Regions from separate parts of the Terribacillus sp. AE2B 122 genome, predicted to be linked through region 2. Evidence: riboswitches for the same ligand, from Rfam matches in the RefSeq annotation. Region 2 holds a riboswitch; each other region holds the start of a gene.

Region 1 (10,413 bases), on a different contig from region 2:
TCCTATATTGGAAGGTAAGATATTTGCGATTTTCAATAGCATGTCGGATATGATAGTTGCGATTGTCATTATATTTATAAGTATGCTGCTTCTTGTGATTGCTTCGCTCTGTATCAGACTTACATTCTTGGCAACGATTGATGAAGATATGAGAGAAATCGGTGTTATGAAAGCGATGGGGATATCCAGAAAAGATATAAAGAAGGTTTATCTTAATAAGTACAGAATCATCGCAGCAGCTGCCGGAATTATCGGTTATCTCATGTCCTTTGCAGCTGTAAATCTGTTAAACAGTAATATGAGACTTTATATAGCTTCCGATTTATCAGGGAGCTTAAATTATATACTAGCCCTTATAGCTCCATTACTCGTGTATGTCATAATTGTGATGTACTGCAAGCGAGTACTAAAAAGAATCGATAAAATTTCTGCGGTGGAAGCTTTGCGTTCAGATATCATGGAGCGCGGAAAGAACAGTTTCCCACTGCTAAAGAACAAATTCTTCAGCACTAATATTTACATGGGGCTGAGGGATGTAGGCAAACGATTCAGGTTATACAGGTTGCTGTTAGTGATTTTTATCGTATGTACGTTCATTGTCATACTTCCTGTAAATATTTATAACACTATGAGTTCACCTGAATTTTCCTCATATATGGGTATAGGAAAACAGGATATGAGAATCGATCTTCGAAGGACAGATTCTATTACAGAAGATTTTAAAAAGCTGCAGGAAGAACTGCAGAATGATTCGGATATTGAAAAGTTTGCACCCTACATCACAAGTTCCTACCAAGTCAAAAACGCAGAAGGTTCCTGGGACTATATGAATATTGAAACCGGAGATTTTTCCGTATTTCCATTAAAGTTTCTGGAAGGCAGAGCACCGGAGCGGGAAGGGGAAATCTCGCTTTCACTAGCCAATGCTGCAAAAGACGGATTAAACAAGAAAGTAGGAGATGAAGTAACCGTCAAGACTGGCGGACAAGAACAGAAGTTAACAGTTACGGGTATTTATCAGGATATTACAAATGGAGGGAAAACAGCAAAAGCGCATACAAGTCTTGGGGTAAATGAAGAAGCCATTCTTTGGTATATTGTGAGTTTGGATTTAGCTGAAGGTGTTGATGCTCGTAAGAAAATGGAATACTACCAGAATGCTTACAGCACAGCGCAGGTAAATGATATTAAAGAATATACGCAGCAGACATTAGGAAATATCATCGACCAGATGGGTACCGTCGTGGTAGGTGGAATCTCCGTCGCGATCATCATAGCTGTATTAATCACGGCATTATTTCTTCGAATGCTATTATCAAAGGATATGTCTCAGATTGCCATCATGCGAAGTATGGGGTTAACTTTAAAGCAAATTAGTCATCAATATATGGCAGGCACTCTGATGGTACTAATATTGGGTATTATACTTGGAGTTTTGACTGCGAACCTTCTAGGAGAATTTCTTGTAAGTTTGGCCATGTCCTCTATGGGAGCGGCAAAAATTGAATTTGTTCATATTATATGGCAGACTTGGCTACTTTGTCCGTTAGCGCTGATCATAGCCGTTGGATTGACGATATATATCTCCTGTAAGGTAGCCGTAAAAGATGATTTATCTGTCGTTTTGAGAAGTTGACAGTACTGAAGGCACAGGTAGAAAGCTTTGGAGAAATACTCTGCGCATAGACACCAGCTGTTTTTCTGAAAAGCATGCCAGAACCCTCTGAGAAAATACTTTTTGATAGTAATATTTGCTATGGGAGGAATTTAGGTGACCAATATAATAGAAGCTAGAAGTGTGACCAAAAAAGTAGCATTAGGAAAAGATAATGAGCTTCATATCTTAAAGGATGTAAACTTAGAGGTGGAAGAAGGAGAATTCGTATCGGTCATGGGACCGTCCGGAAGCGGGAAATCAACACTGCTATATAATATAAGTGGTATGGATAGAATTACCTCTGGTAGTGTGAAGATTAAAGGTCGTGAAATCGGCAGTCTAAAAGAAGAAGAATTGGCGAAGATTCGACTGGAAACAATGGGATTTATCTTTCAGGATATTAATCTATTAAAGAATCTGTCCCTGATTGACAACGTTATGTTTCCTGCACTTGTGTCAACAGATGCGGATAAAAATGTAGTCAATCAAAAAGCAAAAGAACTGATGAAAATGACAGGAATTGAAAAGCTTGCAGATCATACAATCACGCAAGGCTCTGGAGGACAGCTACAGAGAGTGGGCATTTGCAGAGCATTGATAAATGATCCGGCTATCATATTTGGAGACGAACCGACCGGAGCATTAGACTCCAAATCGACAGAGGAAATTATGTCAATTCTTGCTGAGATTAATAAAGACTGCACAACGATAGTGCTCGTTACGCATGATGTAAAGGTAGCAGCAAAAACGGAAAGAATACTGGTTATGGCAGATGGAAATATTGTTTCACAGAAGAAAATGCGTAAGTATGATGCACAGAAAGACGATAGTAAGGAAAGAGAAGAAAGCATTATAAAATGGTTAATGGAGAATGGGTTATAAGTTTTCATTGGCATAAAGTTCATATGGGAAATTTCTAAAAGAAAAGTCTATAAGAAAATTAAAAACTCGCTATTATTTTGCTAACACATGTTAAAGCGTCTTCAAAGAATGAAGATTACTCTTCTAATGAGATCGTAACAATTTCTGACGCATTAAAAAAGCGGCTGGGACAAAAGTGTTTTAGCCATATAAAAAAACCGAACTATATTGTAAATCTTCTTAAGAAAATTGCATAAGTTCGGTTTTTTGATTAGTTATCCATCTAGCGTAGGCAGAACACGGAGACTCCTGCGGGAACAGCACGAGCTGAAGACCCCGCAGTGGTGAACTTTCCACGAGGAGACTGAGGCCGTGCCCGTGGAAAGCGGAGTGTTCTGCCGAAGCGGCGCTCAAGAATAACATCCGGTCTTAAGTAATGGGAATTTAGTTATGTCCCAGCCTCTTTTTAGTACTTAAACCGGTTAACAATCGTCTGTAACTCTTCCGCTAAATCTGAAAGAGAAACAGCCGCATTCGAGATATCTTCCATGGAACTCAATTGTTCCTCTGTTGCTGAGGCAATTGCTTTAGAGTTAGATGATGTTTCTTTTGTTCCTGTTTCAAGAGTTGAGAGACTATGCTGCACGACTTCTACACCTGCAGTTAATTGCTGGGTGGCAGCTGCAACTTCTTGGATTTGAGCTGTTACTTGTCCAACAAGATTTAATATCTCACTAAACTGTTGCTGGCTTTCGCTAGCGTAACTCATGCCTGAATCCACATTTTGCTGCACGTTATGGATATTGCTTACGGTATCTTTTGAGTCCGTTTCTATTGTGGAAACTAAATGTTTAATATGGCTGGCAGATTGATTTGTTTCATCAGCCAGCTTTAGAACTTCTTCTGCTACAACGGCAAAACCTTTTCCTTGTTCTCCGGCTCGCGCAGCTTCAATGGCTGCATTTAATGCAAGGAGATTGGTTTGTTCCGAGATGTCTGTGATGAGAGAGGACATATGACTTATTTCTGTTGTGCTTCTCACTAATGACTCTAATCCGCTCCCAGCTTCTTGAACAGACTGATTGATTACAGTCATTTGTTCTGACATCATATTTACAGAAGATGCGCCCACTTCGGCTTTGTCTTTCATAAAGGAGGCATTTTCAGCAATGCTGTTTGTATTGTCTGCTACATTGGAAAGGCTCTCTAATATCTCTGTTATGGATCCGGAGCTCTGTTCTGTCATATTGCTTTGATTTGTACTAGTTAAGGCAATTTCCTTCATTGATTGTGAGATTTGGTCCGATGTAGCTCTAGACTGTTCGGAGCTTGCCGATAATTCTTCTGAAGCGGCCGCGACCTGTTGGGATGAACTACTGATTTGCTTTACGATACCTGCTAGTGAGTGAACAAAAGCATTAAAAGATGCAGCAAGCTGACCAAATTCATCCTTACTTTTAACGGCGACTTTTTGGGTCAGGTCCGCATCTCCCTGTGCAATATCTTCCAGCTGTTTATTTAGACTTCTTAGAGGTACCAAGATGGACCTTAAAAGAAGCATACTCAAAAGGATTCCTATAATGATAGAAAGTATTGTCACTGCACTAATGAACCAACCACTGACAGTTCCGTATCTATTAATCTCTGTTTCTAAATCATCTACATCATTATTTAATTGATCGACTAACTCATTTACGGATGGATCTAATACTTCCTTCCGTAATGTTCTTTCTTCTCCTAAGTGAAGGGATTCCGCTTGTTCTGGACTGGAGGCAAATTGAGATATCACCTCCTGATTGATACTCCAAAACTCTGTGAAGTTATCTCGGATATCATTCACGTTCGTCATATAATCCTGATTGTGGATGAGTGATTCCAATTGATCTAAAGTAGAGAAGATATCATCAGATTTCTCTTCCATTCCGTCTGCAAAATCCTGTTCACCAGTGATGATGAATCCTCTTTCATCATTCGATAAGCCAGCTAACCTATATTGGACATGCTTGATTTTGTTTTGAAACTCCATCTTATCCTTTAAGATATCATTCTTCTCGGTAATGGAAGAATTGATGAAAATGGATGAAACCCCAATTAATAATAAGGAAAATATTAAAATTGAAATTATCCCTAGAAGTTTTGTTTTGATTTTCACAATTAAATTCCTTTCTAATAAAAAAAGCTCTTCAAACTAACATATTAATTAGCTGCTCAAAGCTATCAAGGCGCCCAAACCGAGATACTCCTTTCTGATTAATTAATATGCACGGTATATATATCGACCAACCTAGGTAATCTTAAAGGCTCTTACGAGATATAAAAAGAGAGCTAGGTGTTCCGGGTTAATTTAAAAAGCCCCAGTTTAATCTATAGCTAGCTATTATTGTTCAATAACTGCCTCTTTCATGTCGATTAACGTCAATAATGATCGTTCGCATTAACAGCCTGTTTACAAATAATTGACCTGTCCTTAACAGGCTTCTGGTATCTTACTTATGTACCTTAATTTCTTAAAAGGGAGAGGCTTCAATGCTTAAAAAATGGATGGTAGCATTGGGAATGGTATCAGTACTTACGTTGGCGGCATGTAATAACAATGATGATGAAGATCCAGCTGATGATGAGCAAATTGAGGAACAAGAACAGGATCAAGATCAAGATACTGATGATACAGAAGAAGATACAGATCAATCTGAATAATATGTAGTGTCAAAAGGCGTTCCATCATGGGACGCCTTTTTTATTCTTACATTGGGAGCATAGAAGTGAAAAAAGGTATGAGTGTAGAAAGTAAACATATACGTAGTTACTAGCCTATATAACAAGAGGCTAAGCGCGAAACAGAGGTGATTTCTTGTTTAACACTACTAGGTACGTAAGTATGAAAACAGCGGTATTATTAGGGATTTGTTTTTACTCTTTCACAATCTTAATTCATATTTTGGTTATTAGCGGCATTCTCCCATATACATGGGTGAATGGTGGACGATCTGATTCGTTCGCAACTCAATTCCAACTATCTATCATCAGTATTATTATTTGTATTATAGGAGGACTTTTTACTTTTTTTGCTGCTGAAAACAGAGTAGGAAGATTCAATAGAGCCATAACCATTATATGTTGGTTTCTTGTTGTGCTGTGTGCAGTTGGTTTTATCCAACAACTGTTAGGAACATCCTTTGAAAAGTTGGTTTGTTCGTTCATAGTGCTTCTTGGAATTATCTCGAACTTACGGATAGCAGTTGAAATAAGAAAGTAGTAAATGAAGATATTATAACCAAAAAAAAGCGTGAAATCTCGTTCAAGAGACTTCACGCTTTTTTAACCCAATAAGGAAGGGTTTGCTGGGATGCTTTTAAGGTAGGTGATACAGCAAAATTCATTAATGATCCTGATTTATATTCAACTAGAATTTATAACAGCCTTCCATATTTGGAATTTTGATTAAATGTTTGTATGAGGACTCACCTATTCTTTTGAACTAGCTGGAACGATACTATATCGTGAACATCTTTAAACATTTAACAATTTCTATTTAAATTGTCTGTAGTTGACCGATATAAGGAAGGTAGGTGGTTTTAATGTATAGTAAATTAGACCTGCGACATCACCCTTAAAATGGTGGTTGGTGAATTAATATACCTATAAACCAGAGAGGTAGTTATAATTAGACAAGAAAATATGAGTAATTTATAATGCAAAAGGGAACGTGAAGTTGTGGTGGAGTGTATTTAGAACTATAAATCAAAATTATTAGGCAAACTTATCGAAAGATAGGGACGCAAAGCTACGAGTCTAATATCCGTATGGATGATGATAGTCGGGTTGCCAAGTATGAAATTATATCATTGGCTATCCTTGTCTATATTAGGATAGCTTTTTTTCACACTTAAGCGGTAATAATAGTTTTATCAGGCTATAGAAAAAGGAGCGAACGAAATGATAGTAGTAGATAAAAAGAAGTATAAGATGGCGATTGATGAAAATTCCAAAGAAGTACATGTCCAGGTGCATGGATTAATGAGGGAGGAAGATGCAGAAGGATATATGGTCGATTTGCAGGATACGATCAATAAAGTATCTAGAAAAGATTATACTTTTGTTGTCGATGGAACTCATCAAACACCTGTACCTTCGAAGGTTGTACCGCAGTTGGAACAAACAATGCAATTCTATTCTACTTTAGGTTTTAAAGATACAATTGTAATAAAACCTTCTTCTAAAATTGCTCAAGTGCAAATTAGGAATGCCCTTGAAAGAATTGAATTCACTGGAAGGTTTATGGATAAAGTAAATCATTCTATGTAACATCCGGTTCGCCAAATTTGCAGTTAAAAGGGAGAGTAAAACATGCAAGCAACTCAAGAATTGTATACATATGAAATTTTAACAAAGAATCAAACAGAAATGATTCAAAAAGCTGCCGAATGTCTTGCCCGTACATTTATTGGTGTTGATGTTGCAGGGAAATGGGTTCAGGAACCGATGGTTGGACAATTAAGTATAGCGTATGAAGATTTCTATGCTTTTACCAAGGATTATTTGGATTCAACTGTAGACCAAGGATATTGTGCAGTCGCTCTAGACACTGATAATCATGTTGTAGGTGTACTTGCCGGTGATACCAATGCACCCGAAATTATCGGAGAGGATGTATTCGAAGGTTCTTTCTATGATATGAATGTTATTCTTCACGTACTGGAAGACGTAGATAAACGCTTTATCGAAGACTATAAAAGACGTAGCGGAAAAGATATTTCCAATGGGGATATGTTGCACCTATTTATGTTGGGCGTGATAGCTGAACAAGAGCGTCATGAAGTAATTAAGCAATTAGGAAATAGATTGATTACAAAAGCAGCGACGCAGGGGCTGAAGGCAGTAGTGGGCGAAGCGACAAACCCTAAATCGATTCGTGTGATGGAAAAATATCACAACATGAAAAAATACCAAGATATCGAAGGTAATCATATTGTTCATATGTATAAAGACAATAGCAAACTGCAAGCCATTCCTGCGAATGTAGCTGATGGAACATACATTATTATAAGAGAACTATAAAAATATAATTCTGATTGAAACAGAAAGTAGGAGTTTAATTTATCATGGAATTTTACTTGATAGGAATAATAGTCATTCTATTGATAGCTTTAGGTTATTTTGCTTACCAATATGTTGCACTGAAACGTCGTGCACAATTTAACACTTCAGGCAGTGGCGATGAAATTATTTTGAATAGCGCTGGGAATGAGCAGCGGCTTGAGAACTTCAGCCATATAGAAAAGAAACTACTATCGTTATCAAAAGATGTGAATGAAAAAGGCATAAATCTTGCGGAAACAGGTGAATATGCTTCTGAACAAGCTGATATTGTCAGAGCAGCAATTGACGAAGTAGGCAGAGGATTAGAGAAACAATTAGTAGCCACAGAAGAAAGTGCTGCCTCCATGGAAGAAATGACACAAGCGATAGAAAATTTATCAGTTAGATCTAATCAGATTTCAGAACAATCCAATACTACGCTAGAATTAACGCAGCAAGGAAATGAGAAATTAAAAGATTCCTTGGTAAAGATGGATCAATTTAATCAAACAGTAAATACAACCTCTAATGCAATAAACAAACTTGGAGAAAAATCTTATGAAATCAGCAGTATTGTTAAGGTGATTACAGAGATCTCTGAACAAATTAATCTGCTGGCGCTGAATGCTGCGATAGAAGCTGCTCGAGCAGGCGAAAATGGTAAAGGATTTGCTGTTGTTGCAGATGAGGTAAGAAAATTAGCAGAACAAACTCGCCAATCTACTTCAGAAGTATCACATATCGTGAAAAATATACAAGAAGAAACAGCTATAGTGGTTAAGTCAATGAACCAGGGGACCGAAGAATTTAAAGATACGAATGCAGACATTTTAGAGGTTGGAAATATGTTCGAAAAGATACTATCTACTACAAAAATTATTGCTGAAAACAACGAGAACTCTTCTGCAAACACAGAAGAATTATCTACTGCTTCACACCAGATCATGACAACAATTGTTGAGATTGCATCTATCTCACGAGAATCGGTGGAGATGTTTGAGGAACTAATTGAGATTAATGATGAGGAACTTCATACGATACAAAACCTGGTTGAGAAAGCAAGGAATCTTATAGACCACAAAAACGTAGTAGGCGAACTACTAAAAGAGAATGATGATGTCAAAGCAGAGGAAGTAAAAGCGAGTTAGAAATGCCAGAATAAAAGGTCAAGGTAGCAGTTTGACAATATTCGCCTTACAGAATAAAAATATAAGGCTTCTCCATAATTTTTCTAATATGGGATGATCCCCTTTTAGTGAACAGATTTAAAAATAAAGAGAGCATTCTGATCTGTTTACAAAGGAGGGGATCTTTTTCTTATGAGAAAATTACTTGCGCTTGTCTTAATTTATTCTTATAGCTAACATTCCCCTTTTATCTACCTAAAACATAAAATCTCAATCAGTAATTTCTATAATTATTTAGACATTAGGAGGTAAAACAATGAATGAAATTCAAAAATTATATCCTAGTATGGACGGGAATGACCTTCAAAGAGAGGAATTATTGTCCTTTTTCAAGTCGATTTTAACAAAAATAGATGAATTAAAAGATCCTAACAAACTAACGCTAGGAGAAATGCCTGAGTACACAGAGGATTACTATAATCGCGTTATTCAAAAGGCGTCTGTTCCGAATACAGGAGTGTCGATGGAGGAAGTGGTTCAGGAGCTTCTAAAATTAGTAGAAGGGCACCGGTTCGTCAATCGAAACTATGTAGCCAATGCAGCTCCCCTTCCCAATATTGCTAGTATCCTTGGTAATCTGGTGATGGTTCTAGTTAATGGTAATAATCTATGGGATGTGGAGGGACCAGCAGCAGCAAAAGCAGAAGTCGAAGTAGCTGCAATGCTATCCAAACTTATCGGATACGATGAAAGCATCAGCGCAGGATATACAACATGGGGAGGACAAGGGGCTGTCTTTAACTCTTTACGTCTTGCCATTGCCCGTTACGAGCCGTTCTCTAATCAAAATGGTGTACCGCAAAATCTCTATTGTTTCTGTTCAGAGCTATCACACTACAGTCTGCTTAAATCTGTAGAAGCAACTGGGATTGGCATAGAAAACATGATTCGAGTGAAAGTTAATGCTGATCATTCAATCAATCTAGAAGATCTAAAAGAAAAAATGGAGCATATTATTGCAAAAGGCGGTGTTCCGCTTTATGTCCTTGCCACAATGGGAACTACTGATACATTTGGGGTTGATGACATTAAGGGGATTAAGCATATAGCGGTAGAAATGGAACGCACATATGGCATAGATCCAATCTATATCCATGCAGACTCTGCTATGGGGGGCATGTATACTTTCTTTAATAATTACAGCTTTGAAAGCAATACTTTGCAATTTACAGACAACGTTATTGAGGTATTGAAATCCTATCAACAAAAATTTAAAAATATAAAGCTTGCAGATAGTATGGTCTTTGATTTCCATAAGCTTGGACAAACGCCATATATCACAAGTTTATTTTTAATCAAAAACAAAGAGTATCTTAAGAATGTTGATTTAGATGCAGTAGAAACGCCGTATGTTGGGAATCGCGGTTATGGTAGTTATCATACAGGCTACACACTCGAATGCTCGCGAATGGGAAGTGCTTTGGCGATTTATGCATCTTTACTAGCATTTGGAATCGAAGGCTATCAAAAGCTTTTAGCCAATTATATTCATGTTAATATTGCATTTAGAGAGACACTAAAAAGGGAATTTCCGAATGTGGCAATCACGAATGAGGTTTCTCCTATTACAACATTCCGTTTTTATCCCGAGAAGAATAAATGGAATGGTGAATTGAATGGACTGCTAAC
Region 2 (10,413 bases):
ATATATTCGCAGTCAGCTGCTGATTGTACCGCTTCTTTCGACCGGCATTCTCATTGGCAGTGTGGTGCTCGGATGGCCGATTTGGTTCACTATCATTGTTGCAGGCATTCTTTATTGGAGACTCACCGTTCAGGAGACAGAGGCAGAACCTGTTTATGGATATGTTTACCTCATGCTTTATCTCTCCTTATTGATAACGATCTTGCTCTTCTTCTATCGAACAGAGCTGGTTGCAGCAGGTTTAACGACAATCATCATATTTTTTGCAGGCTATTGGATTTATCATACCCAAGGTCAAGAGCCTAAAGGGATGCTTGAGACACCTGTCGTTCTTTTTCTGTTAGCCGCTATTTCTACAGGAGGGCTGGCATGGCTTCTTTATCCTGTTGTTCAAGCAATTGCAGGAGCGATGTTCAGTTCAGTTTTCCGCTATGCAGGAAATGGACTGGAATGGGCGCTGACAAGATTTGGGGTTGGTGATCAGTTTATCGAGTCTTCCTCCACGACAGCCGAGGAGCAAGGAAGCAATATGGTTCAGATTCCAGATTTGCCGCCGTTATTTAGGACGGAAATAGTGGAAGAAACGGTCAGTGTGGGTAGTACTTGGGTTTGGATTGCTGTTGGCGGAGTTCTGTTGATCCTGCTCGTAATTTGGCTTTACAAAAGGCAAAGGCTCGGTGGAATCAGCATTGATGATGGTGCAATGCAAGCAGAACAGCAGATGATTTTTACACCACTTGCTGACAAATCGGAAGAAAATCAGTCGGTTCGGATTATGCCGCCGGTGCAGCTAGTTCGCAAGCATGTGTTCCAGCTGGAACGCTACGCCAATAGGTATAAGAAAGGGAGGAGAAGCTCGGAGACTTGGCAAGAATGGCTCACCCGCATCGGTATCCCCGACACTAGTCTCTCAATTTATGAGAAAGTAAGGTATGGAGAAGCAGAAATTTCTAAGAAAGAATTGCAAGCTTTTGAGCAGGATGTCCGAGAGGCTAAGAAACAAATAAAAGACCAATAGGATGGGACAGTCCCAATCCTATTGGTCTTTTATTCATACAAATGCTGTAGTTTGAATTCCGCTTTCTTTTTCATAGGCAAGTTGGAGAGTGCGCGTATCGCTGCCCGGCTTCCCATTACCGATAAGACTCCCCTCAATTTCGATGACGGGCATGATTTCACTGGTCGTACTGGTGATGAATACCTCATCTGCTTGGAGTAACTGGTCAGTTGTAAAGGCTGTTTCCTCCACCTGCAATCCTGCTTTTGGTGCAAGTGCCAATACTCTGCTGCGGACACAGCCATGCAGGATGTTTTCTGCAGCCGGATGTGTGAAAAGAATCTTATCCTTAATGATGAATACATTGGAGGATGATCCTTCTGTAACAGTGCCATTTTTGTGGAGAATAGCTTCAAAAGCTCCTTTTTCCTTGGCAGTTTGCTTGGCTAGTATATTTGGCAGCAAATTCAGACTTTTGATGTAGCATAAATCCCATCTGATATCATCTGCCAAAACAGCACGTACGCCTTGCTGAAGCGGAGACACAGGCCTTTCACTAGGTTCCATATAAGCATAGAAATTACTCGGCACATCTGGAAAACTGTGCTCTCGTGGTGCAGAACCGCGAGTGATTTGCAGATAAAGCTTTGCATCTGTTTGTACATCATTCTTCTCTGACAGTTGATGGAGAGAAGCAATCAATGCATCTTTAGCAAATGGAACCTCCAGCCGAATCGCTTCAGCGGAACGATAAAGCCGATCGATATGTTCCTCCAGCAAATCAAATGTCCCTTGATATATACGGATGACCTCGTAAACACCGTCCCCGAATTGCAAACCTCTTTCTTCAAAGGGATATAAAAGTGATTCTTTGGTGATTATCCCATCTTGCGTTAGTAAGTAATCGTACAAGCTCATATCCTTACCTCCCTCTTGTTAAAATCCAGTATAGCAGAGGTGAAAGCAGAGGCGAGAAAAAAATTTGTCGAATTATGTTTAGAATGTTGCGTGCATGTAAAAACCTTGTTATACTACTTAACATACTATTTATAAACCGGGGTAATCATTTCGCTTGTCATGCACTTGTTTACTACCCCTGAGCCAACGCAGTGTCTCGTTTTAAACGTAACGAGGCATTGCGTTTTTACTATGTATATTATGGAAATAATGATAAAGAAAGGAGGCCGTATAATGGATACAGAACAGCTGAAGCAGGAGCTGATTGCCTACAGCAAGGAGATCGGTGTAGATAAAATCAGGTTCACAACGGCGGATGTCTTTCAGGAGCTGAAGGAAAGATTAAAACAGCAGCAAGAAAACAATTATCAGTCAGGTTTTGAGAAAGGTACAATCGAGGAACGGACTGAACCGAAGAAGCTTATGCCTTCTGCTCAATCCATTATCGCAATAGCGCTCGCGTATCCTTCCAGATTGCCTAATGCACCAAAAAGTACGAAGGAAGAACCGCGCGGATTGTTCTGTCGGGCCTCCTGGGGAATGGATTATCATGAAGTGCTGCGCGATCGAATGAAAAAACTGACTGCTTTTCTTTCAGAAAGGGTAGAAGGATTTACCTATCGTTCAATGGTTGATACAGGTGAGTTATCTGATCGAGCTGTAGCTGAGCGAGCGGGGATCGGTTTCAGTGCTAAAAACAGTTTTGTCATTACGCCCGAATTCGGATCGTATGTGTATCTTGGTGAAGTGATTACCAACATTCCATTCTTACCGGATGAAGCTGTAGAGGATAGTTGCGGAACATGCACAAAATGCATTGACTCCTGTCCCACAGGGGCCCTTGTCCAAGGCGGCCAGCTGAATGCTCAGCGTTGTATTGCCTATCTTACGCAGACGAAAGATTTCCTGCCAGACGAATTTCGTTCAAAAATCGGAAACCGTATCTATGGCTGTGATACATGCCAGCTGGTTTGTCCAAAGAACAAAGGCATGGATTTCCACCTTCATGAAGAAATGGAGCCAGATCCAGAGGTCGTGAAACCGCTGCTGAAACCGTTACTCAAGATGTCGAATAAAGAATTCAAAGCAAAATTCGGCCTGATCTCCGGTTCTTGGCGAGGAAAGAAACCGATTCAGCGCAATGCAATACTAGCCATTGCACATTATAAGACTACATCAGCCGTACCGGATTTGATTGAGCTGATGGAGCAAGATCCAAGACCTGTTATTCGTGGGACAGCCGCTTGGGCCATTGGTAAGATTGGGTTACCGGAAGGTTTCGATGCAGTAAGGAAAGCGATGGACAAAGAGCAGGACGATCAAGTACTTGAAGAAATGCGTAAAGGACTACAGTTCGAAGAGGAATATGCAGAATCACACTGAAAAGGGGCATAAATTAAATGCTCCTTTTTTTATTTCTTATAGTTTAGCTGTTTAAAAGACTGGGTATAAGTAATGAGATGGAATACAAGGATATTTTTTTGTGATTTAAGTGGTATGAAATACCTAAAACTTTTGTCCTTTTTCTATTAAATAAGTGTACAAGAAACGAAGGGATCATAATGGAATTATTACATAACCTAGTCGAGTCGGCAGAAGATCTGCAAAAAATAATCGGTACCGATACGATGATTGGAATTACAGATAGAGAAAAGTTCTTGAGTTATCTGCCTACTACAAAGGTCGATTTTGGGATTCATGTGGGAAGCCCTATACCAGTCGGAGATAAAAACTTAGAAGCCGCATTAGCGGGACGATATGGTTCGGTTTTATTGCCGCGGGAAGTATATGGTATTCCTCTGCATGCGAAGTCCTTTCCAATTCGAAACGACAATAAAGAGGTAGTTGGAGCTTTCGCAATTGCGGTCCCTCTGGATGCGCAAGAAAAAATGGAAGGGTACATTGGGAACCTGCGTCAAATAATTGACGGCCTCCAGGATAAATTGCACACTGTTTCAGCCCATTCAGAAGAACTTGCGGCCTCCAGCGAGGAAATCGCAGCCCAGTCACAGGAATCCATGCTTCTGACAGAAACAACAGTTGGATCAATAAGTGAGATTTGCCAAATTCAGCAGCAGACCAACATCCTAGGTTTGAATGCATCAATTGAAGCAGCTCGAGCTGGAAAAGCTGGTGCAGGATTTGCTGTTGTTGCAAGTGAGGTCAGGAAACTGTCTTCCCAAACGACGGATGTTACGAAAAGTATGAGCGTCTCTCTAGAGAATATTAAAAATAATATTACTGCTCTATCCGGAAGTGTGGAGCAAATTAGGAATGCATCCGGTGAGCAAGCAGATCTAGTAAATAACTTCAGCCGGCTTATCGATCAATTGCATCTTTTAGGCGAAGATATGGAATCATTCTTTAAATCAGTAACATCTTCATAAAATAGGGCCGCTGCAGCGGCCCTATTTTAATGCTTTGCCCAACCCTTTTGCGTTATAAAATCCCTCATATAAACACGTTTCGGGATGCGAAGATTATCTGTAGCCTGCTCGGTCCAGGTTGTCTTCCGACTGTTTTCAATCCGATCCACATAATATGACTGGATGGTACGGTCATATTCCTCCAACTGAGCATTCAGCAAACCTTTATCCACGTTATATCTGTTTTCATGATAAACACTTCCGAACGGCAGCCGCGGTTTCTTTTCATTCACTTTTTCGGGATAGCCAACAGCAATCCCGAACAGCGGTAATACTTGAGCAGGTACGCCAAGGCTTGCAGAAACACCGGCCAGATTATTTCGAAGACCGCCTATGTAACAAATGCCCAGCCCCATCGATTCTGCTGCAATGGCAAGATTTTGAGCAGCGAGCGAAGCATCAATTGTACCGATCAGCAAAGCTTCTGTTCCTTGAATTGTTTCAGAAATGTCTGCCCGCAGATTGCTTGCCATTTCCTTATGGCGGTAGAAATCAGCACAAAAAACAAAGAAGTGGCCATTGTTCACGACATATTCCTGGCTGCCTGCATAAGTGCTAAGCTCTTTTTTCACCAAAGGATCGCTAACACCGATGATGGAGTACGCCTGGAGGAAGCTCGACGTGGATGCTGCTTGAGCAGCGGAAACGAGTTCCTTGATCTGTTCCTCTGTAAGGCGCTCGGAAGTAAATGATCTTACTGATTTGTGGCTAAGGATAGTTTGCAAAACATCAGACATCGTATTCTCCCCCTTTTTTATAAGGATACACAAAATTGTCAAATTTGTAACTAAAAATGTTTGCGCTTTCATTAATAGAATGAGACAAGCTGATGAAGCATATACTGTCATGATTCTACATACATACAAGTGAGGTGGGAGCATGGAGACATTCATGACTGTTTTATCTGTATTCGTCGTAGGAGGCTTGCTCCTCCTACGAGGATATGCCATGTCATATCGAAGAAAGAACAGGAGGGATAGAGATGGGGAAGAGTGAACAGCTGGCAGATTATTGGATGCAGAGAGTTGATGGGAAGAAGGATGAGAATTGGCTCGTCAACCGGATTGTTTTTCATGAAAAAGACGGGGCGAAGGTTGCACAGATTCGAGGAGAAGGAATAATTCTGAGCGAGGAACACGAAGGGGAGGAAGACATCATTACCTATCGCTTGTGCGCAACTTTTCTCGTGCATAAGCAGCATGCAACGTATCATGAAGAAGAAGTGCATACGCATAGAGCTCGTATGCGAGATGGACAAATCATTCATGATGAGCGAGTTGAGGACGCTGTCCAGCCTCATGTACAAGGGCTTGTCGTCTTTGAGAGCAACGATCAGGATTTTGACCGGCAATTCACCTATGATAGACGGGCAGCTGTTCAGTATGCCGAACGATGGTGGAATGATTATAATCCTGCTTACAAGAAATTTGAAGTCGATTGCACAAATTATGTCTCCCAGTGCTTACGGGCAGGCGGGGCGCCAATGCGAGGGGAACCAGACAGGAATTCAGGGTGGTGGTTCAATGGTGAAAACTGGAGCTATAGTTTCACAGTAGCTAATGCCTTGCGGTGGTATTTGAGCGGATCGACACAAGGCTTACGCGGTAAGGAAGTAGCGGATGCGAGGCTGCTGAGGCCTGGCGATGTGATTTGCTATGATTTTGAGGGTGATGGGAACTATAATCACAATACGATAGTGGTAGCCCGGAACGCACAGGGTGAGCCGTTGGTCAATGCCCATACTGCCAACAGCAGAATGCGTCATTGGGCTTACGTTGACTCTCCGGCTTATACAGAGAACGTTGTGTATAAATTTTTCCAGATTGGGCTATGATCTCTGCTGTGCTATACTGGTAAGGTTGAAAGTTGAAAAGCAGAGGTGAAAGTATATGCCAAGACATATCGTACTATTCCAACCCGAAATCCCAGCTAATACAGGTAATATTGCACGTACCTGCCTTGCGACTGATACGGCTTTGCATCTAATTCGTCCGCTTGGTTTCTCGACGGATGACAAAATGCTGAGAAGATCAGGATTGGACTATTGGCATGACGTGGATATTCATTACTACGATAGTATAGAAGAGTTATATGAAAAATTTCCGGAAGGTGTCTTTTATTATATAGAGAACTTCGGTACCAAGCATTATTCAGATTATGATTTCAGCAATACAGATCAAGATCTGCTATTCGTTTTTGGTCGAGAGTCGACTGGCATTCCGAAAGATTTGCTTGTAGGGAAAGAGGAGCAATGTCTTCGTATTCATATGACAGATAAAGTCCGATCTTTAAATCTATCGAATACGGCAGCAATTATTATTTATGAAGCTCTTCGTCAGCAGCGCTTCGATGGGTTATCCTAAACTGCACCTAGTGTGCAGTTTATTTTTTTATAGTTGTTTAGACATGCATAAAATGGGACAAAAATAGTACTTTCACCAGTTTTATTTGGTAGCATTATACTAATGTAACTTATATCCGGTGGATTTGCTGGTGTGGCAAGGTATAATGGAGTGCATGAATAATATGAGAGATTACACGCTATTGCTTCGGGCATTTGGAGATAAGCTTCGTTATCTGAGAAAAAAACAGATGCTGACACAGGAAGAATTGGCTGGCATGGCGGGTTTTAATCGATCGTACTACTCCGATATTGAAAACGGGAAGCGGAATATTTCTTTTGTTGGCATCAGTAAATTGGCGATAGCGCTAGATGTGGAAATGTGTGAGCTGCTGCCGGCAAAAGAGGACTATCATCAGCTGCTTGATTCGGAAGCAAAACACAACCAGGAAACAATTACATACATATACGGCAGCACTGTTGAAAGGCAGTTACGCAAAACTTGAGGGGCTAAGGGATGAGATTCTATGCCAGCCAGGTGCGAACGAAGAGGGATTCTCAGGCTGCCAGACATGGCAGCTTTTTTTGAAAAAGGAGAATGAAATTGATTTTAAAACGTAAACGCATCCAAGACATACTACTAGGTGATTATTTGGGCAGTGATATTGTCCTGGCAGACAAGACAAAATTAAATAAAGGGACAGTCGTCACTGCAGCTTTACTGGAACAGCTGAAGCATAACAGAGTGCCTTCGGTCGTCGTTGAAACCGAGGAAGAGGAAACTACTGATCTATTTAGCAAGACAGATCGCCTCCAGCAGATGATTCAGCAGCTGCTGGAGAAAGAAACTGATCATCAAGCAACATATAAGCGGAGTATGGAAAAGCATTTTTACACAAATTTGTCTTATATCGCTTTTGAGTACCGCTATGGAAAACTACTTTATGAGGAAGAAAGCATTCGTTTCTTGAAGGATTTGTACATCAAAAGCCTGAAGACAATGGGGAGGAGCAGTCTTTGGCATATGCTTGAGCAAAGAGATCCCTATGCTTTTATTCATTCTTTAGATGTTTTTGTAATCGGTACAATGCTCGCTTACCATATGAATGTCGTCCAGTTGGATCTTTGTGCAACAGGGTATCTATTCCACGATATCGGAAAGCTTGAAATTCCTCGCGAAATCCTCGATAAAACATCTACACTGACAAAAGAGGAATATGAAATTGTACAAACGCATACGGTCAAAGGAGAGACACTCCTGCACCAGACAGGTGAGCCTTTACTAGGTCGTTATGCGCGAAGTCATCACGAACGGCTGAATCGTAAAGGCTATCCAGATGGCGCTTATTTACCAGAACTAGGGATGGATCTGCAGATTTTAGCTGTGGTCGATACGTTTTCAGCTTTGACACTTTCCCGTACTTATCGGGAAGTATTGCCAGCAACAGAAGCTATTCAGCTGATGCTGGAGATGTCGGAAGCATATCCGAAGAAGATCGTGAAGAAGCTGGCGCAGCTGATGCATATTTTCCCTAATGATAAAAAAACACTTCAGCTTGATGATGTCATGCTGGATAAATATACGAACGAATCATACATGGAAATTGGATGGAAGCAGAAGCCGTAAGCAGACGTGAAATGGATTTGCTGGCATTATAGCCAAACCCTGGGCATACATTAAGGTAATCGCCTTTTGTTTAACAATGCCTGGGAGGTTAATGAATGATGAATATATTGGATAAGGTACAGCAGTATCGCCAGGAACAAGAGAAGCTCCACTGGGAAGGAACGCTCGCTGATTATCTGCGTTTGTTGAAAGACCGGCCTTATCTTGCTCAGTCTGCACATTCCCGTGTATATAACATGATCAAGCATAAAGGCATTGAAGAAGAAGATGGAGTAAAAAACTATAGCTTCTTCAAGGACTCGTTATTCGGTTTGGAAGAACCGCTTGAAAAGCTAGTGGAAGAATACTTCCATCCGGCTGCTCGGAGACTGGATGTACGCAAACGAATTCTTCTGCTCATGGGACCAGTAAGTGGAGGGAAATCCACGCTTGTCAGTTTGCTCAAACGAGGGCTGGAGGAATATACACTGACAGATGAAGGGGCAGTTTATGCCATAAAAGGCTGCCCAATGCATGAGGATCCGCTTCATCTGATTCCGGCACATCTTCGCAAGGATTTCGAAGATGAGTATGGAATCCGGATTGAGGGGAATCTCTCTCCATTAAACGTAATGCGCTTGGAAGAAGAGTATGATGGAAGAATCGAGGATGTTGTTGTTGAACGGATTTTCTTTTCCGAAGATAAACGATCAGGAATTGGTACGTTCAGCCCTTCTGATCCTAAATCGCAGGATATTGCAGATCTGACGGGTTCCATCGATTTCTCCACCATCGCGGAATATGGATCAGAATCGGATCCGAGGGCTTATCGCTTTGATGGGGAGCTTAATAAAGCCAATCGTGGACTGATGGAATTTCAGGAAATGCTGAAATGTGATGAGAAGTTTCTTTGGCATCTGCTTTCCTTGACGCAGGAAGGTAATTTCAAAGCCGGCCGCTTTGCCTTAATCAGTGCGGATGAATTGATCGTGGCACATACGAACGAATCAGAGTATCGTTCATTCATTTCGAATAAGAAGAATGAAGCATTGCATTCCCGGATGATCGTCATGCCGGTTCCTTATAATCTTAAGGTTGATGAAGAAGAAAAAATCTATCAAAAAATGATATCGGAAAGCGATATCAAAGATGTCCATATCGCTCCGCATACACTGAAGATTGCAGCGATGTTCACCATTCTTACGAGATTGAAAGAATCGAACCAAGGCGGCATCAGTTTGCTGAAGAAGATGCATCTCTATAATGGGAGGCAGCTGGAAGGCTTCAGTGACGCAGATATCCAAGAACTTAAAAAAGAACACAGCGATGAAGGAATGAGCGGAATTGATCCGCGCTATGTAATCAACCGAATTTCCAGTACGATCATTAAAAAAGAAATGCGTTCCATTAATGCATTGGACGTACTCCGTTCTTTAAAGGATGGCCTTAGCAGTCATGCATCCATTTCGAAGGAAGACCGGGAGCGCTATTTGAACTACATCGCTGTAGCAAGGAAAGAATATGATGAAATCGCGAAGAAGGAAGTGCAGAAAGCATTCGTCTATGCTTATGAAGAATCTGCTAAAACGTTGATGGATAATTATCTAGATAATGTCGAAGCTTATTGCAATAAGACAAAGCTGCATGATCCATTAACAGGGGATGAAATGCCTTCTGATGAAAAGCTTATGCGTTCCATTGAGGAGCAAATTGGGATTTCGGAGAATGCGAAGAAGGCTTTCCGTGAAGAGATCCTTATCCGAATCTCGGCGTATGCACGTAAAGGGAAGAAGTTCGATTATCAATCTCATGAACGGCTGCGGGAAGCAATCCAGAAAAAGCTATTTTCTGATCTGAAGGATGTAGTGAAAATCACAACGTCCATCAAAACTCCAGATGAGCAGCAGTTAAAGAAAATGAATGAAGTAGTCGCAACATTGATTGATGAATATGATTATAACTCCACATCGGCAAACGACCTGCTCCGCTATGTAGGAAGTTTGTTGAACAGATAAAAATAAGCCGCCGGGATCCCGGCGGCTTATTTATGTGTTTAGGCAGATAATAGTAAAAATCCTGCAAATAT
Region 3 (10,413 bases), on a different contig from region 2:
GTAAATCTTCAGGGCTATACGCTTCTATAAATCATTTAAATAGAGAGCAGTTTAATATTATTACAGTCGAGGATCCTGTCGAATTTGAATTGCAGGGGGTAAACCAGATGCAAGTGAACCCAAGCATCGGACTTACCTTCGCAACAGGCTTACGTTCGATTCTTCGTCAAGATCCGAATATCATCATGGTCGGGGAGATTCGTGATAGTGAGACAGCGGAGATTGCGATTCGTGCTTCGCTTACTGGTCATCTTGTTTTTAGTACATTGCATACGAACAATGCGATAGCGTCTATTCCGCGCTTAATGGACATGAATATTGAACCGTATCTTGTTGTATCTTCGGTATCGGGAGTTATTGCTCAAAGACTTGTTAAACGGATTTGCCGAGATTGTAAGGAAGCTTATACACCAACGAATATAGAAATTGATTTACTGGAAAGACATGGACTGGAAACAGATACATTATATCGCGGCAAAGGCTGTAATAGTTGTAAGCAGACAGGCTATAAGGGGCGAATGGCAGTTCACGAACTGCTCGTTGTAGATGATAAAATACGAGAATTGCTTATTCAGCAGCGTTCTGTAGATGAAATTAAGCAAGCTGCAATCGAAAACGGTATGAAAATGTTGATGGATGATGGGATAGGGAAAGCTGTGCAAGGAATGACAACTGTAGAAGAAGTTCTACGGATTACGGTTGATAGTTAAGGAGAGGCAAGATGAAAGATACATTTGATCAATTATTGATGACAGCTATGGAAATGAAAGCTTCAGATATTCATTTAACAGTTGCAGTACCTCCAATATTCCGCGTCCATGGTGTATTAAGGAGGCATCAGGGAGATAACCTGAAACCTCAGGATACTGAAGAAATGGCAAAAGCCATTCTTAGTGATAAGTTATGGAATCGTTTTAAAGAAGTAGGTGAAGTGGACCTTTCTTATAGCATACCTGGCGTTTCCCGATTCCGTATAAATGCATATCATCAGCGAGGTTGTGTTTCGTTAGCAGTGCGGGTAGTTCCGACAAATGTACCGACTCTTGCTGATCTGGATTTGCCAGATGTGTTGAAAATGCTGTCTGGAAAACCACAAGGCTTGCTGTTAGTAACAGGGCCAACCGGAAGCGGAAAAAGCACCACTTTGGCCGCAATGATTCATCATATGAATACGAGTATGCAACGGCATATTATTACGCTTGAAGACCCTATTGAATACTTGCACAAACATAATCAATGTATTATTGACCAGCGAGAAGTCGGGCTGGATACTGATAACTTCGCTAATGGACTGCGTGCTTGTTTGCGCCAAGATCCAGACGTTATTCTGGTTGGAGAACTGCGAGACTTGGAGACAATTTCTACTGCTATCACTGCTGCTGAAACAGGTCATCTTGTATTGGCAACGTTACATACAAGTTCTGCTTCGCAAACGATCGATCGGATCATTGATGTATTTCCCGCTGAACAGCAGCCGCAAATTCGCATCCAACTGGCTAGCGTGCTGACAGCGGTATTATCACAGCGGCTTGTACGTCGGGCAGATGGCAAAGGACGGAAAGCCTTAACGGAATTACTCGTAAACACATCTGCTATTAAAAACTTGATCCGAAACGGTAAAATGCATCAAATACCAAGTATCATGCAAACGTCTCGTGATCAAGGCATGCATACGATGGACATGAGCATTCGTAAAATGATGGCCTCTGGAATCGTTACGATGGATCAAGTGGCACCATTCTTGGAAGAACGAGGTGTGTAGATGCTTTACTATCAATACAATGCCAGAGACATGTTCGGCAAACCTAAGCGCGGTAAAGTGCAAGCCGAAAATAAAACGGAAGCTATAGAAAAGCTCCAAGCGCAGCAATTGATTGTTTTTGAGCTACGCGAGTTAAACCGTACCTTGAATAAAGAATTGTCATTCGGTAAACGAGTGAAAAAGAAAGAGTTTATCATTTTCCTGCGTCAATTGTCCACGTTGATCGAGTCTGGGGTGCCGTTGGTAGAAGCGACTGCTTTGCTGCAGGAACAAACAAAAGACAAGTTCTTAAAAGAAACCCTTAAGTATGTGCGATCTGACCTCGTTGAAGGTGTTCGTTTCTCAGATGCTGTTGCAAAGCACCCTAAGATCTTTCCGGAGCTCTTTGTCAATATGATACGTGCTGGAGAAGCGAGTGGAGAACTGGATGATGTACTCAACAAGATGGCGGTTTATTATGAGAAGCAATATGACATGAGGCAGAAAGTAATCACAGCGATGAGTTATCCATTCTTTGTCGCTTTTGTTGCAGTGGGAATCTGCATCGCGCTTCTAGTTGTTGTCTTTCCTCAATTCACAGGTATGTTTGCAAGTATGGATACCGAACTGCCAGCATATACACAATTTGTTCTTAGCTTATCGGAAGGAATGCAAAAATACTGGTATTTAGGATTTTTGTGCTTGCTGCTTTTTGTTATCTTATACAGAATTATTGTATCCAAGCCGCAGGGGAAACTATTTATGGACACAGTAAAATTGAGGATTCCAGTACTAGGAAGCTTCTATCAAAAAGCCATACTAGCCCGAATGACAAGGACAATGAGTTCGCTTTTGGAAAGCTCAGTCCCAATTTTAGATACTTTACAGATTTCAAGTCGAATCTTGCAAAATAAAGTAATGGAGCAAGTAATACAAGACTGCTACGATACAATTGAAAAAGGTGACTCGCTTGCTGGACCAATGGAAGCACACTGGGCTTTTCCGCCCATGATCACACAAATGATTCGGGTAGGAGAAAAGTCTGGATCTCTTGACGATTTACTACATCGTGCAGCCGATTTTTACGAGCAAGAGCTCGATTATGCTGCTGAAAGATTAAAAGCAATGATTGAGCCAGTTCTTATTCTTATCTTATCTGCAATGGTAGGGAGCATCGTCACAGCTGTAGTAATCCCGATGTTTTCCATGTATGAGAATATACAGTAATAAAGAACTAAAAAAATGACAAAATAAGTGTAAATATTTCATTTGGTGGGTAGATTTTCTATTAGTATTTGATATAATTTTACTAGATTGATAGGAAGCGACGATGAAATAACCTTATGTGGGCACTTGGTTATTTTGGAGCTAGTAGTGCAACCGGCCATATTGATCCATTTTGTTTCCACATGGCCGGAAACGACTACATACCAAAAGGAGTGTCCAAGAATGAGAAAGTTTTTGAGTAAGAAACTGAGGTCGGAGAAAGGTTTTACACTTGTTGAGTTACTTGCAGTTATTGTTATCTTAGGTATTTTGGCAGCAATTGCGATTCCTTCTATTTTAAATTTAATAGGTGATAGCCAAGCTAAAGGTTATAATTCTACAGCTCAACAAATGATTGAAGCTACTCGTTTGGCAGAAGCTCAGTCTGAAACTGGTGCAAAATTAGGTAATAGCATAACTTTAAAAGCGCTAATCGATGGGGATTACATTAGTGTTCCTGAAGCACCAAATGACGGAAAATATGATACTGCGAAAAGTAAGGTTACAATTGAGGGTGGACAAATGACTGCTGAAGTGTGGCTAGAAGGTGGTTCTGAAGCTGTAGGTACTGCTGGAGCTAGCGCTGAATAATTATATATAGTTGGTGAAAATCTCTCATTTTTGAGAGATTTTCGTCTTTACATAAGTAAGGAGTTCTGATATGACAAATTTTCTACTAATATATTTTATTATTTTAGGCGCCGTCCTCGGATCATTCTACAACGTCGTCGGAATGCGTGTCCCAGTAAAGAAAATGTTCCAATCCGAACGGTCTTACTGTCCAAACTGCCAGAAGCAAATAAAAGCATATGACCTAATTCCAGTAATCTCTTACATAGTGCTCCGAGGAAAATGCCGTAAATGTAAACAAAAGATTTCTCCGCTCTATCCTTTCACTGAGCTAGCGACTGGTCTACTGTTCGGATATAGCTTTTATATGATCGGACTGCAGTGGGAACTGGTTACAGCATTTTTATTAGTATCAATGGCTGCGATTTTATTTGTAACAGATATGCGGTTCATGCTCATTCCGAATAAGATCTTAATCTTCTTCCTTCCTCTATTCATCATTCTCCGTATCATCACTCCATTGGATCCCTGGTGGGACTCAATTATTGGAGCTGCTGTAGCGTTTGTCCTGCTTTTCCTCGTCATTCTATTCAGCCGGGGAGGTATGGGTGGCGGAGATTTGAAGTTATTTGTTGTGCTTGGTGTTGTATTGGGCTGGAAGGGTGTGTTACTCACTTTCTTCCTATCTTCTATTATAGGAGCTGTTATAAGTCTAGTCCTCCTATCTGCGAAGATACTCAAAAGGAAACAGGCTATACCATTTGGTCCGTATATTTTGTTAGGCGCATTGATCACTTATTTTCACGGTGACGCAATGATTAGCTGGTACATTAATTCATTCTTTTAAATGAGGGAAGAGCATGTTTAAGAAGCAAAGCAAACAAGTGTACATCATCATACAGGAAACGGTTTTGCGTTATATGGCAGGTGAACCGGCTGGCTTCCGCAAAGGAAATAATTTCGGCAGCTTAGAGCTGCCGCAGGGAACAATCCGCCAGGGGAAACTGGAGGATAGGGATCAGCTGACAAAAGCTGTTCGAAAATTAGTTGAGGAGAACAGCTGGAAAGGGCGTGAACTATTGTTCACGCTGCCAGACCAAGCTGTGACGCTGCGCCAACATCAAGTTCCGAAGCAATTGAAGCGGGAAGAAATTAAGCCATTTCTGTATACGGAGCTGGAGCATACAATTCAGCTGCCGTTTGAAGATCCGGTTTTGGATTTTGAAGTGCTTGAGGAAGGTGAAGAATCAAACACGATCCTGTTTGTTGCTTATCCGGGACAGCGTGTGGAGGCGTATCAACAAGCTTTTAAGGAAGCTGGGCTTCAGCCTGTTGCTGCAGACTTGGCTTCGATATCTCTTTATCGTTTATACATAGAACAATACAAGGAAACAATTGAGGACCATTTGCTTCTATTACAATGGAATCATAGCGGCTTGATTCTAACTGCTTTCCATCAGGATATGCCGTTATTCATCCGCCAGCCACAGACGAGCTTTGGTAATTTACAGGATCATATGGAGCAGGATTTGTTTTATCAAGAGGAAGCAGATCGGGTTCGAGCGTATTTGGAAGAACAGCTAACAGAAATCGAGCGGTTCATGGATTTCTACCGTTATTCAGTGATGAATGGCGAAGCTGGTGTTACAAAGCTGCTTGTATCCGGAGATTATGAAAACTTGGGTGACGTGATGAACGAGCTTCGGCAGCGTTTGCAGATTGAGACGATCACATTCAAGCAAGAGATGATGGACGAACTGCCGTTGGCTTATGCTGATGTGCTCGGTCTATCCATGAAGAAGCTATAAAGGGGACAGAAGAAATGCTCGAAATCAACTTACTTCGAAAACAATCAGACACGCAGCGCTCCCCGATTCTGTTCCTCAGTATTCTTGGTGGACTGATCCTCATTTGTGCTGTGATATTTACATGGCAATTGCTGGCTGCGAAAGGTCAACTATCCGATCTTGAAGCGAAGCAAGCTTCTAATCAGACTTTGCTGGATGCACAAACAACTGTCGTAGCAGGTAATAACGGAACAGCACTGCCATATAGCGTCGAATTGATGGACAAATTGCAGGGACTGGCACCAAAAGGAACAGATTTAATTAGCTACACCAGCCCTGGCACTGAGCCTATTACAGTTACACTGCTTGTTAATAGTACCGATGCTGCTGCGGATTATATTCAGCAAGTGCAGGACACGAGCTATGTATCGCGCGCTAGTTTACAATCCTTAACGCCTCAGGGAGCAGACAGTTTCCAAGCTGTCTTTACGATTACAGTTGATCAAGCAGCATGGACAAGCGAGGTGAATGGAGAATGATGAACTGGTCGGATGCATCTCAACGACGTAAAATCATGATATTTTCCTTTTTGCTTGTAATCTTGCTTACCGTGATGTGTTTTGTTCTTTATGTTATGCCTATGAAAAACGAGACAAGCATAGTAGAGACAGCAGTCGCTAATCAAGAGAGACTTCTTGACGCATCAACAGCTCCTGCCGAACAAGGGGTAGTACCAGAAGCTCCGCTTGAAAATGAACTGCTGAAAGAATTAGCGAAAATAGCAAATGCAAATGATACAACGATTACGTCCATTAATAACGATTCAGAAACTGATTCTGAGGGGGCATATGTCTATCAATTAAGTACGGCCTCTTCTGATTATAAAGCTTTGCACCAATTCTTAACCGAAGTTGATGGTATGAAACGGAAAGCCGAAATAGAACAAATTGACGTGACAAATGCTTCGGAAAATAGCTATATTGCAACGATATCTTTACGGGTATTTTATAATCCTGCTTCTTAATTCGTAGAAAAGCGTGTTTGATAGGTTCTTCCTGTCGAACACTCTTTTTTTGTCTCGACAGCATTTCTCTTACTTCTATTTCTAGCTGTGCTAGAGTTGAGCCAATCAATCATAAAAGAGGTGCCAGGATGGAAGAGAAAAAGGGTTTTTCCGTCAAGATTGGCGGTAAAAAGCAGAAGAAGCAACAGCAGCAGTCAAAGGAAGAGATGGTCGGCGAGGGAAGCTACACACTTTATGACGAAGAAGCGGCGGCAACGGTCGAAAAGGATGTTCCTGTATTAGATCAATTGCATAAGAAGAAATCAGAAAAAAATGGAGTATCTTTGTCTCCTTTTGCGAAAAAGTTGGCTGCAGCTGCACTGGGTGCTGCGCTTATAGGAGTCGTGCTAGGATTCCTGCTGCTTCGTTATACGGCGGGTATTGAATCTGAGACAAGTGGCGTGGCAGCCCCGATAGCGACAAAGGAAGCTGCTGCTAACGCTGGAGCGTTTGGTGATTTGACAGCTTACGTTGTGCAGGGAGGCGTCTATAATCAAGAGGACATCGGTCAAGATGTCGTCCAGAAATACGCAGATGCAGGGATTCCGGCGGTGCTATGGGAAAAGAACGGTCAATTCTTCTTGCTGACAGGTATGGCAGGATCTCAGGAAGAAGCTGATACACTTGGTTCCCAGCTGCAGGCGCAAGGCTATGAAAGCTATGTAAAACAATGGGATCCAGGAGTTGAAGCTGCTAGCAGTGCTTGGCTGGACGAGCTGGCCGTTTTGCTTGCTGCAGGAGATAATCAGGATCCGGCTCTTTGGAAAGCTTGGCAGGAAAAAATCCCGGCGGAAGCTGAGAGCGTTAAAACGGCATCTGATGAAGCGGTCAATGCTATGGAGCAAGGAACATTCACAGCTAGTATGATGCTGCCGGTATGGCAGGAAGCTGCTACTCTAGCAGCTGGCGGTCAATGAACTTGATTTTTTTGATCTAATTACTTCATTATCTTACAGAGAGACTTAATAAAATTTCTATTTATCAATTTGAATAGAGCGCCGTCTTCCGATAAGCTTCTCGTAACCTGTCTGCCACACAGGAATCCGAGTCAGAAGGAAGGCGGTTTTTTGTTGCATACTGAAATGGCGATAAAATCGGTGCCGAAGGAAGATCGTCCACGTGAAAGGCTGCTGGAGCTAGGTCCTGCGCATTTGTCCAACGCGGAATTGTTCGCCATCCTGTTAGGAAGCGGTACAAAGGATGAGTCTGTTACATTACTTGCTCAGCGGCTTTTGATGCATTTCGAAGGTTTGCAGCTCCTGCGTGATGCGACCATTGAAGAGCTGACTGCTATTAAAGGAATCGGGACGGCTAAAGGAGTGCTTATTTTGGCTGCGATTGAGCTGGGGCAAAGGCTGTATCGATACAAGCCGGCAGAACGTTATACAATACGCAGCCCTAAGGACGGGGCAGATTATGTAATGGAAGAAATGCGCAATCTTAGTCAGGAGCATTTTGTCGTCTTATTTCTCAATACAAAGAATCACATCATCCATCGTCAGACCATCTTCATTGGCAGTTTAAATGCCTCCATCGTTCATCCCCGCGAGATCTTCCGCGAAGCTGTCCGTCGTTCCGCTGCTAGCATCATCTGTGCACATAATCATCCCTCCGGTGATCCATCACCTTCACAGGAAGATATTCATGTTACAAAACGTTTGCTGGAGTGCGGCAAGATGATCGGAATCGAGCTTTTGGATCATCTTGTCATCGGTGACCGAAAGTTTATTTCATTGAAGGAAAAAGGATACCTGTAATTACTATCTATTTTTTTGGTTTTCTCGTATAATTGGAACTAGCTTTGTAGAGAAGCGCCTAGCATGGTACACCTTACTAGCTGGCGCTTCTTCTGATGGTATGCTTTATTACCTTACAACTATGTCTATTGGATATAATATCTGATATGATAAAGTACAACATAATGAGACAATATATGAAAAGTATGCACTGCTGTCAAGCAGCTTTGCTGAAACACGAACGGACTCGGAAAAGGAGAATTAATTGTGGCGAAATTCAGTTTTTCACAAGACCTGGGCATCGACTTGGGCACAGCAAATACATTGGTTTTTGTAAAAGGGAAAGGTGTAGTCGTCCGTGAGCCTTCTGTCGTGGCGACAAATGTAGAAACAGGCCAGGTAGAGGCAGTTGGCGGCGACGCTCGTAATATGATTGGCAGAACTCCAGGAAATATCCGTGTTATCCGTCCGATGAAAGATGGAGTCATCGCGGATTATGATACAACAGCGACAATGATGAAGTATTACATTAAGCAAGCACAGCGTAATCGTTCTTCCTTCGCGAAGAAGCCGAACGTAATGGTATGTGTACCGTCTGGTATTACAATGGTTGAGGAACGTGCGGTTATCGATGCTGCAAAACAAGCAGGTGCAAAGGATGCTTTCCCAATTGCTGAGCCATTCGCTGCTGCAATCGGTGCAGGACTTCCTGTATGGGAACCAACTGGCAGTATGATCGTTGATATCGGCGGCGGTACGACAGAGGTTGCTATTATCAGTTTAGGTGGTATTGTAACAAGTCAGTCTATCCGCACAGCCGGAGATGATATGGATGAAGCGATCATCCAATACATCCGCAAAACATACAACCTTATGATCGGTGAACGCTCTGCGGAACAATTGAAGATGGATCTTGGTCATGCTGGAGTGCCAGAGCCGGATGAAGAAACAGAAATCCGCGGACGTGATCTGCTGACTGGTCTTCCGAAGACAATCAGTGTGAGCGCAAAGGAAATTTCCGGTGCTTTAGCGGATACAGTCAGTGCGATTGTAGATGCTGTGAAGCTTACATTAGAAAAAACACCGCCTGAACTAGCTGCTGATATCATGGATCGCGGTATCGTGCTTTCAGGTGGCGGCGCACTGCTTCGTAATCTGGATAGCGTTATCAGTGAAGAGACAAAAATGCCGGTTTTTGTTGCGGAAAATCCGCTTGACAGTGTAGCTATCGGTACAGGTAAATCACTGGAGTTCATCGAGCACTTCCGTTCACATCCACATGTATTTTCCAAAGCTATCAAAAATTAAGTTGGGTGAATTATGAATTTCTTTAAGAAAAAAAGGATGTTCTTATTCCTGATTGCAATCATCATCCTTGTCGGATTGATTGGCTTTTCAACCAGGGATCGGAGCAGCCAGACATTACCAGAACAAATAATCAGTGATACCGTAGGATTCGTGCAGAATATTTTCTCCAAACCTGCACAATTCACCTCTACGGTAATGACAAATATTAAAGATCTTAAGAACACCTATGAAGAAAACCAGGTGCTTAAATCGAAAGTGGACGATTACAAAGGCTTGATGTCCCGCAATCAGGAACTGGAACACCAGAACGATGAATTGCAGCAGACAATTGACAAGTTCAATCAGTACACTTCGATGGATTACAACCCGATTCCGGCTGATGTAATTGTCCGCAGTCCAGAGGGTTGGTTCGATCAGCTGACAATTGATAAAGGATCCGACGACGGTATTAGCACGAACATGGCGGTCATGACAGCGAGCGGTTTAGTTGGAAAAGTAGAAGACGTAAGTCGCAGCACGGCATCTGTCCAATTATTAAGTGGGTTTAATGAAACCAACCGCATATCTGCCAAGATTGACGGAGGAGAAAATGAGGACGGAGACACTCAGGATCCCATTTTCGGTTTGATTGAAGGCTATGATGAGAAGGATGGCATGCTGCTGTTCACCGGAGTGAAACCCGATTTAGAAGTTAAAAAAGGATCTTTAGTTACATCTTCTGGTCTTGGTGGAGTATTCCCAGAGGCTCTCCCTATCGGAGAAGTGGACTCGGTTGAACTGGATGAGTATGGTTTATCTCAAACGGTTCACGTTAAGCCTACTGCAGATCTTTATGACATCGATAAGGTTTTAGTTATAGATGCTGCTTCTGAAGACGCTTCTTCGAGTAACGGAGATGAGGGTCTGTGATGAAAAAGCTATACTTGCCCCTGATCATGCTTT

The links. Region 2 has a riboswitch for cyclic di-GMP ahead of AE2B122_RS13460 (HD-GYP domain-containing protein). Riboswitches for the same ligand answer to the same signal wherever they lie in the genome.
Region 1: it holds a riboswitch for cyclic di-GMP, as region 2 does, so the genes downstream of both, AE2B122_RS16700 (hypothetical protein) here and AE2B122_RS13460 (HD-GYP domain-containing protein) in region 2, are expected to answer to the same signal.
Region 3: it holds a riboswitch for cyclic di-GMP, as region 2 does, so the genes downstream of both, AE2B122_RS01245 (competence type IV pilus major pilin ComGC) here and AE2B122_RS13460 (HD-GYP domain-containing protein) in region 2, are expected to answer to the same signal.

The regions. Positions count from the first base shown of each region.
Region 1 covers NZ_LR700949.1:79,294-89,706, forward strand. Annotated here, with positions in the region: gene AE2B122_RS16680 (ABC transporter permease) at 1-1,636, shown strand, start outside; gene AE2B122_RS16685 (ABC transporter ATP-binding protein) at 1,772-2,539, shown strand; gene AE2B122_RS16690 (methyl-accepting chemotaxis protein) at 2,985-4,670, opposite strand; gene AE2B122_RS16695 (hypothetical protein) at 5,045-5,215, shown strand; cyclic di-GMP riboswitch class I at 6,262-6,348, shown strand; gene AE2B122_RS16700 (hypothetical protein) at 6,455-6,823, shown strand; gene AE2B122_RS16705 (hypothetical protein) at 6,866-7,576, shown strand; gene AE2B122_RS16710 (methyl-accepting chemotaxis protein) at 7,621-8,745, shown strand; gene AE2B122_RS16715 (pyridoxal-dependent decarboxylase) at 9,041-10,413, shown strand, end outside.
Region 2 covers NZ_LR700946.1:210,547-220,959, reverse strand. Annotated here, with positions in the region: gene AE2B122_RS13500 (hypothetical protein) at 1-1,018, shown strand, start outside; gene dat (D-amino-acid transaminase) at 1,052-1,915, opposite strand; gene queG (tRNA epoxyqueuosine(34) reductase QueG) at 2,189-3,337, shown strand; gene AE2B122_RS19425 (methyl-accepting chemotaxis protein) at 3,517-4,341, shown strand; gene nfsA (oxygen-insensitive NADPH nitroreductase) at 4,368-5,117, opposite strand; gene AE2B122_RS13475 (amidase domain-containing protein) at 5,363-6,214, shown strand; gene trmL (tRNA (uridine(34)/cytosine(34)/5-carboxymethylaminomethyluridine(34)-2'-O)-methyltransferase TrmL) at 6,270-6,743, shown strand; partial or broken gene AE2B122_RS19375 (helix-turn-helix domain-containing protein) at 6,889-7,104, shown strand; cyclic di-GMP riboswitch class I at 7,182-7,267, shown strand; gene AE2B122_RS13460 (HD-GYP domain-containing protein) at 7,326-8,348, shown strand; gene AE2B122_RS13455 (PrkA family serine protein kinase) at 8,447-10,342, shown strand; gene AE2B122_RS13450 (sulfite exporter TauE/SafE family protein) at 10,381-10,413, opposite strand, start outside.
Region 3 covers NZ_LR700942.1:249,927-260,339, forward strand. Annotated here, with positions in the region: gene AE2B122_RS01230 (GspE/PulE family protein) at 1-710, shown strand, start outside; gene AE2B122_RS01235 (type IV pilus twitching motility protein PilT) at 722-1,762, shown strand; gene AE2B122_RS01240 (type II secretion system F family protein) at 1,763-2,968, shown strand; cyclic di-GMP riboswitch class II at 3,054-3,136, shown strand; gene AE2B122_RS01245 (competence type IV pilus major pilin ComGC) at 3,191-3,598, shown strand; gene AE2B122_RS01250 (A24 family peptidase) at 3,669-4,424, shown strand; gene pilM (type IV pilus biogenesis protein PilM) at 4,438-5,385, shown strand; gene AE2B122_RS01260 (hypothetical protein) at 5,400-5,903, shown strand; gene AE2B122_RS01265 (hypothetical protein) at 5,900-6,388, shown strand; gene AE2B122_RS01270 (SPOR domain-containing protein) at 6,517-7,344, shown strand; gene radC (DNA repair protein RadC) at 7,510-8,184, shown strand; gene AE2B122_RS01280 (rod shape-determining protein) at 8,431-9,471, shown strand; gene mreC (rod shape-determining protein MreC) at 9,484-10,380, shown strand; gene mreD (rod shape-determining protein MreD) at 10,380-10,413, shown strand, end outside.